Regions from separate parts of the Streptomyces tyrfis genome, predicted to be linked through region 1. Evidence: riboswitches for the same ligand, from Rfam matches in the RefSeq annotation. Region 1 holds a riboswitch; the other holds the start of a gene.
What was found. Region 1 has a riboswitch for cyclic di-AMP ahead of WA762_RS29655 (transglycosylase family protein). Riboswitches for the same ligand answer to the same signal wherever they lie in the genome.
Positions count from the first base shown of each region.

Region 2: another riboswitch for cyclic di-AMP. It lies ahead of WA762_RS11890 (C40 family peptidase); the one in region 1 lies ahead of WA762_RS29655 (transglycosylase family protein).

Region 1 is NZ_JBAGJZ010000051.1:44,617-52,277, forward strand. Features, by position in the region: gene WA762_RS29625 (glycosyltransferase family 2 protein) at 1-122, shown strand, start outside; partial or broken gene WA762_RS29630 (GtrA family protein) at 119-490, shown strand; gene WA762_RS29635 (SurA N-terminal domain-containing protein) at 705-1,361, shown strand; gene WA762_RS29640 (nucleoside triphosphate pyrophosphohydrolase) at 1,391-2,401, shown strand; gene WA762_RS29645 (cytochrome P450 family protein) at 2,411-3,859, shown strand; gene WA762_RS29650 (transglycosylase family protein) at 4,007-5,017, shown strand; cyclic di-AMP (ydaO/yuaA leader) riboswitch at 5,318-5,488, shown strand; gene WA762_RS29655 (transglycosylase family protein) at 5,492-6,241, shown strand; gene eno (phosphopyruvate hydratase) at 6,641-7,661, shown strand, end outside.
Region 2 is NZ_JBAGJZ010000012.1:70,266-77,926, forward strand. Features, by position in the region: gene WA762_RS11875 (8-amino-7-oxononanoate synthase) at 1-428, shown strand, start outside; gene WA762_RS11880 (hypothetical protein) at 421-726, opposite strand; gene WA762_RS11885 (ATP-binding protein) at 1,079-1,510, shown strand; gene WA762_RS11890 (C40 family peptidase) at 1,635-2,108, opposite strand; cyclic di-AMP (ydaO/yuaA leader) riboswitch at 2,112-2,275, opposite strand; gene WA762_RS11895 (hypothetical protein) at 2,648-2,956, opposite strand; gene WA762_RS11900 (ATP-dependent Clp protease proteolytic subunit) at 2,964-3,602, opposite strand; gene WA762_RS11905 (hypothetical protein) at 3,916-4,038, opposite strand; gene WA762_RS11910 (S8 family peptidase) at 4,577-7,661, shown strand, end outside.

The sequences.
Region 1 (7,661 bases):
TCGGCGAATACGTCGGCCGCATCTACTACGAGGTGAAGCGGCGCCCGCACTTCCTGGTGAAGGCCGCCAACACCGGGCCGGCGGCGGGCGAGGCGCGGCGGCGGGAGTCCGCGCGGCGATGACGGTCACCGCGCAGATGGCCCGGTTCGCACTCGTCGGCGTGGTCAACACGGGTACTTACTACGGCTGTTACCTCCTGCTGCTGAACCCTCTGCCGTATCTCGCCGCCCACACGGCCGCGTTCGTGCTGAGCATGACCGGCTCCTTCTTCCTGAACTGCCGGTTCACCTACCGGACCCGCCCCACCTGGCGGAAGTTCCTGCTCTTCCCGCTCACCAACGCGGCCAACTTCCTCATCACCACCGGCGGCGTCTGGGTGCTGGTGGACCTCGCCGGGTTCGGCAGCCGGTACGCGCCGCTCGTCGCGGCGGCGGCGGCCGTCCCGATCACGTTCGTCGTCTCGCGCGTGATCATGTTGAGCCCGGACGGCGCCCGAACCCGGTGCGCGGGCGGCGGCCGGCCCCGCCCGTCCCGTGGACGGAAGCGGTCCGCCGGGGCCGTGACGCGACGCCCCGGCGGGCACCACATCCCCAACTCTCCCGGAATCGTTGGTCGAACCAGTGGCCCCGATCACGTCCACTGCCTACCATCGATCACCGCAAGGTCTTGTGCGCTGATGCACAAAGTCTCCCCGGGAGGTTCCTTTGCACCGCCGCCGTCGCACCGCGTTCGTCGTCTCCGCCGCCCTGCTGGCCGGCGCCCCGCTGCTGACCGCCTGCGGCAGCCAGGCCCATCCCGGAGCCGCGGCCCTCGTCGGCGGCGACCGGATCGAGGTGTCCGCCGTGCAGGGCCAGGTGGCGGCGGTCCGCGAGGCCCAGCGCGACTCCCCGGACGCCGCCCAGCTCATCGACAAGTCCGGGCAGCTGGGCCGGGCCAAGCTGCACAGCCTGATCTTCGACCGGGTCCTGGACCGGGCCGCGCGGGACGCGGGCGTGACCGTCGACCGCAACGAGGTCCAGGAGATGCGGAAGGCCGCGGTCGCCCAGTCCGGGGGAGAGGAGCGGCTGCGGGCGGCGATGCTCCAGCAGAGCTGGGTCGCGCCCGGCCAGATCGACGCCGTGCTGCGCGAGCAGGTCCAGCTGACGAAGCTGGCCCAGGCGCTCGGCGCCGACCTGCGGCAGCCCGAGGGGCAGAAGCTCGTGGGCGACGCCCTCGGCAAGGCGTCGAAGGCGCTGAAGGTCGACGTCAACCCGCGCTACGGCACCTGGAACGACGAGCAGGCCCAGCTCGCCGCCTACCAGGCCCCCTGGATCACCCAGGTCACCAAGCCCGCCGACGCGGCCCCGGAGTCCGGCGCGTAGCGCAGCACGGCCGGAGGTAGATTCGAACGGTGAACGATGAAGCCCCCGGCCGCGCCGAAGACCTCGGCCGCGCCGAAGCCCCCGGCCGTATCGTCCTGCTCACCGCCAGCCACCGGGTGGCCCCCGGGCTCCTGTCCTGGCCCGCCTGGCAGGCGCTGCACGCCGCCGACCAGGTGCTCTGCGCCGAGCCGGACAACCCGCAGCTGCCGTATCTGCGGGAGGCGGGCGTCGCCGTGGACCACGCCGCGCCCACCGCGCGGGAGCTCGTGGACGCCTGCGCGGGCGGCCGGAGCGTCGTCGTCCTCACCGGCGGCGAGGGGAACCGGCCGCTGACCGACGGGCTCGCCCGGCTCGCCGGTTCGGGGCGGGAGGAGATGCCGGACCTGGAGCTGCTGCCCGGCTCGTACGACCTGCCCGGCGCGCGCCTCCTCGACCTGGTCCAGGTCATGGACCGGATCCGGGACGAATGCCCGTGGACCTCGCAGAAGACCCACGAGGGCCTCGCCAAGTACGCCATCGAGGAGGCGTACGAACTCGTCGAGGCGATCGAGGACGGCGACCGCGACGAGCTCCGCGAGGAACTGGGCGACGTGCTCCTCCAAGTCGTCCTCCACGCCCGGATCGCCGAGGAGGGCGGCCCGGGGGAGGAGGACGAGCCGTTCTCCGTCGACGACGTGGCCGCGACCATCGTCGAGAAGCTCATCCACCGCCACCCGCACGTCTTCGGCGACGAGACCGCCGAGACCCCGGAGGAGGTGCGCGCGCACTGGCTGCGGACCAAGGCCGTCGAGAAGCGGCGCGCCTCCGTCACCGACGGGGTGCCGCTGGGCCAGCCCGGGCTGGCGCTGGCGGCGAAGCTCGCCTCCCGGGTCCGTGCCGCCGGGCTCGATGTGCCGCTCCCCGCCGGTGAGGGCATCGGCTACGAACTTCTCGCCCTCGCCGTACGCGCCGAACAGGACGGCGTGGACCCCGAGGCCGCGCTGAGGGCCGCGGGCCGCGCCTACCGGGACGCCATCCGGGCGGCCGAGGGCAACGGATAACGTCACAGGGTGAACCACACCCCCGCCGACCGCCCCGGGAAAGAGCCCGAGGGCCGCCCCGCCGACCAGCCAAAAGACCGGTCCGCGGGCCGTGTCGCCGATCAGTCCGGGAAGGAGCCCGAGGGCCCTCCCGCCGACCGGTCCGGAGACCGCCCCGCCGACCGGTCCGGAGACCGCCCCGGAGACCGCCCCGGAGACCGTCCCGGAGACGGCCCCACGGGCTGCCCGGCGGGCGCCCCCGAACTCTTCACCTGGGAGTTCGCCACCGACCCGTACCCCGCCTACGCCTGGCTGCGCGAGCACAGCCCCGTGCACCGCACCACCCTGCCCAGCGGCGTCGAGGCATGGCTGGTCACCCGGTACGCGGACGCCCGGCAGGCGCTCGCCGACGCCCGGCTCTCCAAGAACCCGGCGCACCACGCCGAGCCCGCGCACGCCAAGGGGAAGACCGGCATCCCCGGCGAGCGCAAGGCGGAGCTGATGACGCACCTGCTGAACATCGACCCGCCCGACCACACCCGGCTGCGCCGCCTGGTGTCCAAGGCGTTCACCCCGCGCCGGGTCGCCGCGTTCGCGCCGCGCGTCCAGGAGCTGACGGACCGGCTCATCGACCGCTTCGCCGCGGAGGGCCGGGCGGACCTCATCCACGACTTCGCGTTCCCGCTCCCCATCTACGCGATCTGCGACCTGCTCGGCGTCCCGCCGGAGGACCAGGACGACTTCCGGGACTGGGCGGGCATGATGATCCGGCACGGCGGCGGCCCGCGCGGCGGCGTCGCCCGGTCGGTGAAGAAGATGCGCGGCTACCTCGCGGAGCTCATCCACCGCAAGCGCGAGAACCCCGGGGACGACCTGATCTCCGGGCTGATCCGGGCGAGCGACCACGGCGAGCACCTCACCGAGAACGAGGCCGCCGCCATGGCCTTCATCCTTCTCTTCGCCGGCTTCGAGACCACCGTCAACCTCATCGGCAACGGCGTCTACGCGCTGCTGCGCAACCCCGCAGAACGCATACGGCTGCAACACGCCCTCGACGCGGGGGACGACGGGCTGCTGGAGACCGGGATCGAGGAACTGCTCCGCTACGACGGACCGGTGGAGCTGGCGACCTGGCGGTTCGCCACCGAGCCGCTCGCCCTCGGCGGACAGGACATCGCCCCCGGCGACCCGGTGCTCGTCGTGCTCGCCGCCGCCGACCGCGACCCGGCGCGCTTCACGGACCCCGACACCCTCGACCTCGCTCGGCGGGACAACCAGCACCTCGGATACGGGCACGGCATCCACTACTGCCTGGGCGCGCCGCTCGCCCGGCTGGAGGGGAGGACCGCGCTGGCCACGCTGCTGCGCCGCCTGCCGGACCTGCGACTGGCGGTGGAACCCGCCGATCTGCGGTGGCGCGGCGGGCTCATCATGCGCGGACTGCGCACCCTCCCCGTGGAGTTCGAGGCCCGGCCATGACCCCCGTTTCTGACGGAACGTCAATTCTGTGATGTTCGCGTGATCCGTGCTGCATCGACTTGTGACGCGCGTTCGAGTCCGGTTAGGTTCACCGTTCGACTCACCAGTCGCTCGTCAGAACTCGTCCGTCACACGGAAGGCAACCCCATGGGCTCCGCGAACGGCAGACACCGCCGCCCCCGTCAGGCACCCGCCATCGTCGTCGCCGCGGGTGTGACCGGATCCGCCATCGCCCTCCCGCTGCTGGGGGCGGGCGCCGCGCAGGCGGCCGACTCCGTGACCTGGGACCGGGTCGCGGAGTGCGAGAGCGGCGGCTCCTGGAGCGCCGACTTCGGGAACGGCTCCTACGGCGGCCTCCAGTTCACCCCGGAACTCTGGAAGGCGTACGGCGGTGAGGCGTACGCCCCGCGCGCCGACCTCGCCAGCCGCGCTCAGCAGATCGCCGTGGCCGAGAAGGTCCTGGCCGACCGGGGGCCGAAGGCGTGGCCGAGCTGCGCGACCCTCTCCGGGCTCGCCGTGAACGGGGCGCAGCCGGGGGTCGACCCGGGCGCGGCCCCCTCCGGCGGAGCCTCGAAGGGCGCCGGGACGGAGAAGGACGCCGGGCCGGCGGACGATGCCTCGCAGAAGCACGGGAAGGCGTCCGGCGAGGCTTCGGCGCCCCCGTCCGGCGAGAGCGCCACGCCGTCGGACGGCGCCGCGGGGGCGGACGCCGGAACAGGAACGGCGGAGGAGTCCCCGTCCGGAGAGTCGGCCACCCCGCCCTCCGATACGCACCGTTCGCCCGAATCAGGGGATATGACGGATTCACTCACCCCCTCGGCTCCGTCCGGGGAGTCCGACGAGGCGTCGGGCGCGGGCGGCAGGCATCGGGGGGCGCCGGCCGCCGAGGAGGGCCGGGGCGACTCGGACGGCGGCCTCGACCGCGAGTCGGGCCGCCACGCCTCGCGCGGCGAGGGCGGGGCGCGCGACGCGGCCGCCCCGGCGGCCGACGACGCGTACACCGTCCGTCCGGGTGACAATCTCTGGGCAATTGCTGACGCACAGAAAGTTCCCGGCGGATGGCCCGCGCTCTACGACGCCAACAAGGATGTCGTGGGCGACGACCCGGACCTCATCCTCCCCGGCCAGAGCCTCGATCTCGGTGTGAACGCCGACTGAGAGGGCCGGTCGACCGGCTGAGGGGGCCTCAAATCCTGGGGTAGTTCAGAGACCTATGTCCGCTTATGTGTAAGTGAGACATGGGTCTCTTTGCGTTCGCTGGCGTGTCGCGTTCGCCGAAGTTGTCCGTGTCCGCTCCGACCTGCGAAAACGACGGTTCCTCAGATGCAAGTACGGGATGATTGTCCGATGTGTCCATCTTTGAATATGAGGGTTATATGTGTTTACGGTCGGAACCGCTCGCACCGCGGGCCCCGTCGACCGTCACGCCGAATCCTGCCGTCGGTCGGAGGGACACAGACGCGTCAAGCGCCGTAGGCAGGAGCGGGGGAACCAGGTAGGCGCCGGCCCGGACCGTCGAAAGACGCGTCAGGACCGGCTTGGGGTGAAGTCGCGCGCTAGGACGCGCGACCGGGCAACTCACTCGCCCGAACCCGACAGCTCACCTCGTAGGCGTCGGTGAGGAGACGTTCCATGCTGTTTTCCGGCAAGGGCAAGCACCGCCGCCCGTCCAAGGCCGTCCGTGTCGCCACGCTCGCCGGTGTCGCCGGCTCCGCCGTCGCCGTTCCGCTGATGGGCGCGACCGGCGCCTCCGCCGCCTCCGTCGCCACCTGGGACGCCGTCGCCCAGTGCGAGTCCGGCGGCAACTGGTCCATCAACACCGGCAACGGCTACTACGGCGGCCTGCAGTTCTCGCAGTCCAGCTGGGCCGCCGCCGGCGGTCTGCAGTACGCCCCCCGCGCCGACCTGGCCACCAAGGCCCAGCAGATCGCCACCGCCGAGCGCCTCCTCGCCATGCAGGGCCCGGGCGCCTGGGGCTGCGCCTCCGCCGGCAACCTGCGCAACGACGGCGTCGACCCGGGCGTCAACACCTCCGCGAAGAAGCAGAGCACCCAGGCGGCTCCGAAGAAGCAGACGCAGCCGAAGCGCCAGTCGGCCCAGGCCCAGCCGCAGCAGGCCGAGCGCGGCCAGGCCCCCGCCTCCCGTTCCGACCGCCCCGCCGCGCCGCAGGCCGAGTCGAAGAAGACCGTCACCACCCCGACCGGCAAGAAGGTCAAGAAGGGCGACGGCGAGTACCAGGTCGCCTCCGGCGACTCGCTCAGCAAGATCGCCGCCGAGCACGGCGTCAAGGGCGGCTGGCAGCGGCTGTTCGAGCTGAACAAGGACATCGTCGAGAACGCCGACCTGATCTACCCGGGTCAGCAGCTCCACCTGACGAAGTAGTCCGGACCCCTCTCCTCTCCGGACTCCCCGGCCCGGCGCGCTCCCCTGCGCGCCGGGCCGGGGTTTCTGCTCGGCGCACGCGCCGCGCGCCGACGCGGCCCCACGCGCCCCGCGCCCGGGTGTGCGCCGCGCCCGAGTACGAAGCGCGGCGCGCCCGGGCGTATGCCGCCCGCGCACGCCGCCGGCGGGCGGCGCTCGTGTGCGGGGCCGCTCGTTCAACTGTTGTAGTTACTGATCTGTAATCTTCTGCCCGTTTGTCCGGAACGTGACCTCTCGGGTCCTTTTTCGTCCCAGGGGGCGGGCGGTCGTCGGGCTGAGCGGGCGGGGCCGGTTAGGCTCTTGTCGCAAGGCCAAAGTGACCCTGCAGAACCAGTGTCATATCCCAGAAGGAGATGCCTCGTGCCGTCCATCGACGTCGTCGTAGCCCGGGAAATCCTCGACTCCCGCGGAAACCCCACGGTCGAGGTCGAGGTCGGCCTCGACGACGGCAGCACGGGCCGTGCTGCCGTGCCGTCCGGCGCCTCCACCGGTGCGTTCGAGGCCATCGAGCTTCGTGACGGCGACCCCAACCGCTACCAGGGCAAGGGCGTCGAGAAGGCCGTCCTCGCCGTGATCGAGCAGATCGGCCCGGAGCTCGTCGGCTACGACGCGACCGAGCAGCGGCTGATCGACCAGGCGATGTTCGACCTGGACGCCACCGAGAACAAGGGCTCGCTCGGCGCCAACGCCATCCTCGGCGTCTCGCTGGCCGTCGCGCACGCCGCCTCCGAGGCGTCGGACCTGCCGCTCTTCCGCTACCTCGGCGGCCCGAACGCGCACCTGCTGCCCGTGCCGATGATGAACATCCTCAACGGCGGCTCGCACGCGGACTCCAACGTGGACATCCAGGAGTTCATGATCGCCCCGATCGGCGCGGAGTCCTTCTCCGAGGCGCTGCGCTGGGGCGCCGAGATCTACCACACGCTGAAGAAGGTCCTGAAGACCAAGGGCCTGTCGACCGGCCTCGGCGACGAGGGCGGCTTCGCGCCGAACCTGGAGTCGAACCGCGCCGCCCTCGACCTCATCGTCGAGGCCATCAAGGAAGCCGGGTACGTCCCGGGCAAGGACATCGCGCTCGCGCTCGACGTCGCCGCGTCCGAGTTCTACAAGGACGGCAAGTACGAGTTCGAGGGCGAGTCCCGCTCGGCCGCCGAGATGACCGAGTACTACGAGGAGCTCGTCTCCGCGTACCCGCTGGTCTCCATCGAGGACCCGCTGTACGAGGACGACTGGGCGGGCTGGAAGGTCATCACCGACCGGCTCGGCGCCAAGGTGCAGATCGTCGGTGACGACCTGTTCGTCACCAACCCGGAGCGTCTGGCCCGCGGCATCGAGGAGGGCGCGGCCAACGCCCTGCTCGTCAAGGTCAACCAGATCGGCT
Region 2 (7,661 bases), on a different contig from region 1:
TGGTCCTCGGCCCCGCCCGGGTGATCGAGCACCTCGTCAACACGGCCCGGACGTTCATCTTCGACACCGGCCTGGCCCCGGCCGCCGTCGGCGCGGCCCTCGCCGCCCTGCGCGTGCTCGCCCGGGAGCCGGGGCGCGCCGCCCGGGTCCGCGCGGTCGCCGCCGGGCTCTTCGAGCGGCTCACCGCGGCCGGTCTGACGGCGGTGCGCCCGGACTCGGCGGTGGTCTCGGTACGGGCCCCTTCGGCGGACGCGGCGGCCCGCTGGGCGGCCGACTGCCGTGAAGCGGGGATCGCCGTAGGGTGCTTCCGTCCGCCGTCGGTGCCCGACGGAGTCTCCCGGCTGCGGCTGACCGCGCGCGCCGATCTGACGGACGAGCAGGTCGACGCGGCGGTGGAGACCGTGCGGCGGACCGCTCCGGTCAGCTGACCGGAGCGCGGCACGGACCGGAGACGAACGAGGCCCGGTCCGCCGCCGCGGCGAACCGCGGCGGCGGACCGGACACGCACCTGGAGTCCGGGGCGGACAGCCGGCCGGCACCGGACGGGCCGGTCTCCACGCACTCGTTCAGCCCCGTGCTGCGGCTGCTCCGCCGCCGGCGCGGTTCGTGCCGAGCGGAGAAGTCCGACGTGACGACCTCCTCGGGCGGACCGGCCAGGAGCGTGCGCGGCCCCGCGCCGGCCACGCCGTACGTGTCCAGCAGCCGGTTCACCTCGGTCGGCCGCATCCCGCCGCCCGGCCCTGACGCGGTTGATCGCCGACTGGTGTCGGCCGACTGTCCGCGCGGTCTTCCGGCGGGTCGGTCCCGAGGCGTGACGCGGGCTCCGGACCTTCTCCCCGGGCTCGCGGCGTCGTACCACGGGTCCGCGCCGGATGCGCGGGCTCCCTCCCTCTCGCGCCGGGCGGTCGGTGCGGCGCGCGCGTGCGGTTTCGCGCGGCCGCGTTCACCGCATCGAGCGACAGATATATGCATATCTTGTGGGATCGGCGTCACAGCGGGTGCGATCAGTGGCAATCTGACGCGAAGCGGAACCAGGACCGGGAACGTGCCGGTCCGGGTGGGAAAGGGGTGGCTCGCCGTGGCAGACCATCAGGAAGCAAGCATCACTCTGCCGAGCGAGCCGGTCTCGGTCCCGGCGGCCCGCAGACACACGTTCCGAGTGCTCACCGAATGGGGCCTGACCGCGGACGACGGCCTCGCCGACGCCGTCCGGCTGATCGTCTCGGAGCTCGCGACCAACGCCGTCCAGCACACCCTCGGCCAGTCGCCCACCTTCACCGTGGAGCTGAGGCTGGAACGGGAGGAGCTGCTGCGCCTCGGAGTGACGGACAGCCACCCGCGCCTGCCCCGACGGCTGCCCGTGGCCGTCCAGCAGGACAACGGGCGAGGCATGGTGATCATCCGGAAGCTGGCCGAGGAGCGCGGCGGCCGACTCCACGTCACCCCCACCGCCGACGGCGGCAAGACGGTGTGGATCGACCTGCCGTGCGGCGGCTCCGCGCGGAGCTGAACGTTTCGCCCGGCCGGCCAGGTCTTACCGGACGGGCCGCCTCCCCGGTGCCGGTGCGGCGCCGTGCGGGGCCCTCCGGCGTGCCGGAGGAGGCCGGAGGACCCGGCCGCCGGAGGGCGAGGCGTCAGCGGACGCGGCCGTAGTAGACGCTCTTCGACCAGATCTTCTCCAGGCGGACGACCGCGCCGGTCCTCGGCGAGTGCCAGATCTTGTTGTGCCCGGCGTAGATCCCCACGTGGTAGACGCTGCGACCGTAGTGGAAGAAGACCAGGTCACCGCGCTGCCGGTGCCGGGCCGAGACATGGCGGGTCTTGTTGTACTGCTGCTGGGCGGTGCGGGGGAGCTTCTTGCCGGCCTTCTTGAACGAATAGACCGTCAGGCCGGAGCAGTCGAACCGGTAGGGGCCGCTCGCCCCCCACCGGTACGGCGCCCCCTTCTTCGACGCCGCGATGTTGAGCGCCTTCAGCGATGGAGCGGCCGCCTGGGCCTCCGTGGCGGCGCCCGGGGCGAGCATGGTGCCCCCGACGGCGGCCAGAGTCAGAACCGAGGCCGTACCGGCCCGGGCGAGCAGAGACGGGACATGAACCTGCGCAGTCATGCGCAACCCTTCGTCAGCCGCCTGTGAAGGATGACCTGTCGGGTTCGGGCTGGCGAAGTTGCCCGGCCGCGCTCGGCGGCTTCACCCCGAGGGCCGACCGTGAACCGGTCGACCCGTTGTGCTCGGGTCCTCCACTCCTGCCGATCCACTTCCGTCGACCAGTCATCCGGGCGGCGGCAGGACTCGGCGTCCGCCCGGACCGCCCCGCCGCGGTGGCGGGGGCTTGTCGTCCCAGGGATCTTGACTCACCGACAGTCGTATTTCCGAGCTGAAACGACGATATGTGAGAGTCCTCACGACTGACCTGTTCGAGTGGAGCTGACGTTTTCGAGCACCCGGTTGCGCGTGTGCGCCCGGTGTGCATCAGGCACGTAAGGGCGTATCTCGTGCACCTATCATCCGAAAACCGCAAGTTGGAATTTTGCCTGCAAACGGTGTTTTCTACGCTGAAAGAGTAGGAAAATCGGTTTGATCGTCGGGCGTGTCGTGTGGGGAGGCGGCCGGTTCTCCGGCGGCGGCGACGGCGACCGGACGCGTGCTCAACTCCCCGGAACGGGCGGCAGGGCGATCCGCCCGCACCGCCGCTCCCCGTCCAGCACGCGCAGCGCCCGGGCGAGGGTGCCGGCGTGGAGCCGCGCCTCGCCGCGCTCGTGCATGAGCGTCAGGGCGTCCCGCAGCGCGCCCGCATGCGCGGCCAGTGCCTGCGCGGCGCGCAGCGCGCCGTAGGTGTCGCCGCCGTGCACCGGATTGATCCGGCCCAGCTGATCGACGACTTCGAGGTAGCGGTCGATGAACTCGCCCTCGGCGCGGGTCAGAGCCGGAAGCGGAGGCGTCTCGGGCGTGCGCATCAGTCGCTCACTTCGGACCGGACGGCCGGAGCGACGTCTTCCGGCTCGCCAGGACGTGGTCCGCCAGGCCGTACGCCAGCGCGCCCGGCGCATCGAGGACGAGATCGCGCTCGATGTCACCGGCGACACGCGCGCCGTCGCGGCCCGTGTGACGGGCCAGCAGCGCGACGAGCGTCCGGCGGACCCGTTCCAGCTCCGCCGCCTCGTTCTCCAGATCCGACGGGCGTCCTCGTACCGGCTCGGCGAGGGCGGGCTGACGCAGGATCACCCGGGCCCCGGGCAGCATATGCCGCCGGCCCGGGGCGCCCGCGGCCAGCAGGACGGCGGCGCAGGCCCCTGCCTGGCCCAGGCAGTACGTCTCCACCTCGCAGGCGAGGAACTCCATCGTGTCGTGGACGGCGGTCATGGCCGCGAACGAACCCCCGGGGGAGTTGATGTAGAGCGAGACCGGCAGGTCCGGTGCGGCGTATTCCAGATGGATGAGCTGCGCGATCAGGTCACCGGCCGCGGTGTCGTCGAGTTCGGTGCCGAGGAGGACGATTCGCTCGGACAGCAGCTTGGAGTACGGGTCGAAGGTGCGGGTTCCATGAGCCGTGCGCTCGGTGAACTCGGGCAGTGCGTATCGGGCGGCGGGGCGGAACGACATGGGCTGCCTCTCGTCGAGGGCCTGCGCGGGCCCGTGTCGGGACCGCGTCAGCGCCTGTAAGAAATGTACAGGACGTACAGAAGATCATGATGGGGGTACGTCCTGGTGATCCGCTGAAACGCCCAGGTCGGAGAGTTTTGCCGTTCGCTGAGGGCGGATGTCTCACAGTCCGTCACGATGGCTTGAGCATCAGGCTGCTTCGCCCTCGCTGAAGCCGAGTGGAGCAGTCGGGTGGTCCGAGGCGACGCGGAGGTCACCGGGGCGCGGGCGGACGTGCACCCCGCTCGGTGACGTCGGCGTCGGCATGCCCGGATCATGCGGCGAGGGCGACGCCCGGCGCGCCGTTGGCGGCGGGAAGCGTGGGGTGCGCGTCGTAGAGCCGGACCTTCCACGGCTCCAGCTCCCGGCTTCCGCCGCGGCGAGCGGGCGGGCTCACGCAGTTGGCGAGTCGTGGGCGACTGGCCGAGGCGGTCGACGAAGGTGTGGCCGGAGGGCGCGGTGACGAGGCGGGTCGAGCGGGCAGTCCTGGGCGCCCGGCACGGGAACTCACCCGACGAACCAGCGCGCGGCCCTTCGCCCGCGGAGATCCCAACGCGTTCGACGCGTCCGTGACGCTTCCCGTTCCGTCCCGCGTGGGTCGCACGCGTGCGGGGTCGTACTGCGATTCCGGCAGCTCGGGGGTTCTGTGCGCAGTCGGATTCCCCGGGTCGTCTCGGGTCCGTGCTCAACGCGTCCGGCCGTCCCGACGCGACCGGCGCGTCGGCAGGAAGTGCCGCCCGAAGAAGAATCTGACGAGCCGTCACCAGTACTGCCCGGGCTGGCCATACGTGGTGGAGCGTTGTTACACAACGATCATTGAGTGCCTCCGAGCGCCCCCGGAATACTTCAAGCCCCGGGGGTCGCACGAGACTTCGAGAGCACCCCGTCCGGGCCGGGCCCTCGCCCGCCCGATTCACTCCTGAGCAGGGGCAATCTTGCGTAAACGATCAAAACAGGCGTATGCCGTCGTGGCTGCGGCCGCCGTCGTCCTGACGGCGGGCATGACCGGCCCGGCATCGGCGGGGACCAGCGGCCCGGACCCGGCGGTCCCGAGCGCCGTCAAGGGCACGGGGGCGGTCGGCAAGGCCGTGCGCACCGTCACCCTGATAACCGGTGACCAGGTTCTCGTGGACTCCCGCGGCCGGGTCGGCGGTATCCAGCGGGCGAAGGGCAGACAGGACATGCCCTTCTTCACCTGGACCTACGACGGCCGCACCTATGCGGTGCCGCGTGATGCCCGGCGGCTGATCGCCGACGGCACGCTGGACCAGCGGCTGTTCGACGTCACCGGACTCGCCGAACCGGAGAGCCTCAAGGCCAACCGGGCCGGCCTCAAGGTGATCGTCGGCTACCGGGGGTCGGCGGCCGGTTCCGCCCGCGCCGAGGTGCGTTCCTCCGACGGCACCACCGTCCGCCGGACCCTGTCGGCCCTCGACGCCGACGCCGTCACCAGCACCACCGACAGCGCGGGTTCCCTGTGGGACGCGCTGACCCGTCGGCGGAGCGACGGTTCGGCGGCCAAGGCCTCCGGCATCGCGCGAATCTGGCTGGACGGCGTACGGAAGGCGTCGCTCGACCACAGCACCGGCCAGATCGGCGCTCCGGCGGCCTGGGCCCGCTCCTACGACGGCACCGGTGTGAAGATCGCCGTCGTGGACACCGGAATCGACGCCACCCACCCGGACCTGGCGGGCCGGGTGGTGGCGGAACGGAACTTCAGCGGCTCCCCGGACGCCCGGGACCGGGTCGGGCACGGCACGCACGTGGCCTCCGTCGCCGCCGGTACGGGGGCCAAGGACGCCCGGTTCAAGGGCGTGGCGCCCGGGGCCCGGTTGATCAGCGCCAAGGTGCTGGACGATCAGGGCAACGGTGACGACTCCAGCATCCTGGCGGGGGTCGACTGGGCCGTCGCCCAGGGGGCCGACATCGTCAACATGAGCCTGGGCAGCCCCGACACCCCGGGGATCGACCCTCTGGAGGCCCAGGTCGACAAGCTCTCCGCGGAGAAGGGCGTCCTGTTCGCGGTGGCCGCGGGCAACAGCGGGCCGGGCCGGGGCACGGTCGCGTCCCCCGGCAGCGCCGACGCGGCGCTGACGGTCGGCGCCGTCGACGACGACGACCTGATCGCCGACTTCTCCAGCGTCGGGCCCCGCACCGGGGACGGCGCCGTCAAGCCCGACATCACCGCACCGGGCGTGGAGATCACGGCGGCGGCGGCGAGCGGCATCCCGGACCAGAACCCTCCCGGATACGTCGGCATGAGCGGCACGTCGATGGCGACCCCGCACGTCGCGGGCGCCGCGGCGATCCTCAAGCAGAAGAACCCCACCTGGACGGGCGCACAGATCAAGGCGGTCCTGACGGGCTCGGCCAAGGGCGGCTCCCACTCGGTCTTCCAGCAGGGGGCGGGCCGGCTCGCCGTCGACAAGGCGATCGACCAGACGCTCGTCTCCGAACCGGCCTCGGTCGCCCTGGGCACCCAGCAGTGGCCCCACACCGACGACACACCCGTCGGCAAGCAGGTCAAGTACCGGAACAGCGGCACCACCGACGTGACGCTGGACCTGTCGCTGGAGGCACCCACCGGCGGGGACGAGAAGCCCGCCCCGGCCGGGTTCTTCACCCTCGGGGCACAGCGGATCACGGTCCCGGCGGGCGGCACCGCCGCCGTGGACCTGACGGCCGACACCCGGCTCGGCGGCACGGTCGACGGCTCGTACTCGGTCACGGTCGTCGCGACCGGAGGCGGCCGGAGCGTGCGCACCGCGGCATCGGTGGAGCGCGAGGCCGAGTCGTACGAGGTCACCTTCAACACCCTCGGACGGGACGGTGCGGCCAGTGCCAACTGGCAGGCCGACCTGAAGGGCTACAGCGGGTCCGCCGCGGGCCGTCGGTTCTTCCCGGACCTGTCGTCGGGCTCCGCCACGGTCCGACTGCCGCGAGGCACCTACAGTCTCGCCGCCGACATGCTGGTCGACCCCGCTGCCCCGGCCAAGGGCATCGACCTGATCAACAACCCGCAGTTCTCGGTGACCGGTCCCACCACGGTCACCCTCGACGCCCGGACCACCCGGCCCGTCGCCTTCGCGGTGCCGGACGCGGCCGCACGCTACACGCGCGCCGGAATGATGTACACCGTGAGCACACCCGAGACCTTCATCATCGAGGGGGGCGAGTTCGGCAGCTTCGACCATCTGCGCACCGCGTACCAGGGGCCCGAGATGGAGGACGGCGTCCTCGCCCAGCAGTGGTCCGCGCACTGGCAGCGGGGCGGCGACGAGTACAACGTCCTCACCGGCGGCCCGGTCAAGGAACTGGCCACCGGTTACAGCAAGACCTACAAGCCCGGGGACATGGCCCTGGTGAAGGCGAAGGTCGGATCGTCCGTACCCGGCCTCGACGGCGCCCTCGCGGCGAACGGCGTACTGGACTACGGAGGCGGCGTCGAGGCCCCCTACACCGTGCAGCCGGCGCCGGGAACGCGCAACGTGTATCTGTCCACGGCCGACGGGGCCGCCTGGAACATCGTCGCGGGTGTGCTGGGCGGGGCGGATCCCTCGGGCCGGCGGAGCTTCGACGCGCTCTACGGTCTCGACGAGCCGCGGCGGTACAAGGCGGGGGAGACGTACACCGAGACCTACAACGTCGGTGCACCGGGGCCGCGGATGAACGCGAACGAGGGGATCGTGCGCGACGGCGACACCATCTTCGGTGCGCTGCCGCTGGTCAGTGACGGGGCGGGCCATTTCGGGATCGCCCGGTACTCGGGCGCGAGCACCACCGTGCACCGCAACGGCGAGCTGTACGTGAAGAAGGACGTCGCCGTCGACCAGGGGCCCTTCGAGCTGCCGTCGGAACCCGCCAGGTACACGGTGTCGACCACGATCCACCGGAACCCGGAGTTCAACCGCACCGGGACCCGGATCGACGCCTCGTGGACCTTCGACTCGGCCCGCACCGAGAGCCCGACCATGCTCCCGGTCTCCATGGTCCGCTTCCTGCCGGATCTCGCGCTGGACT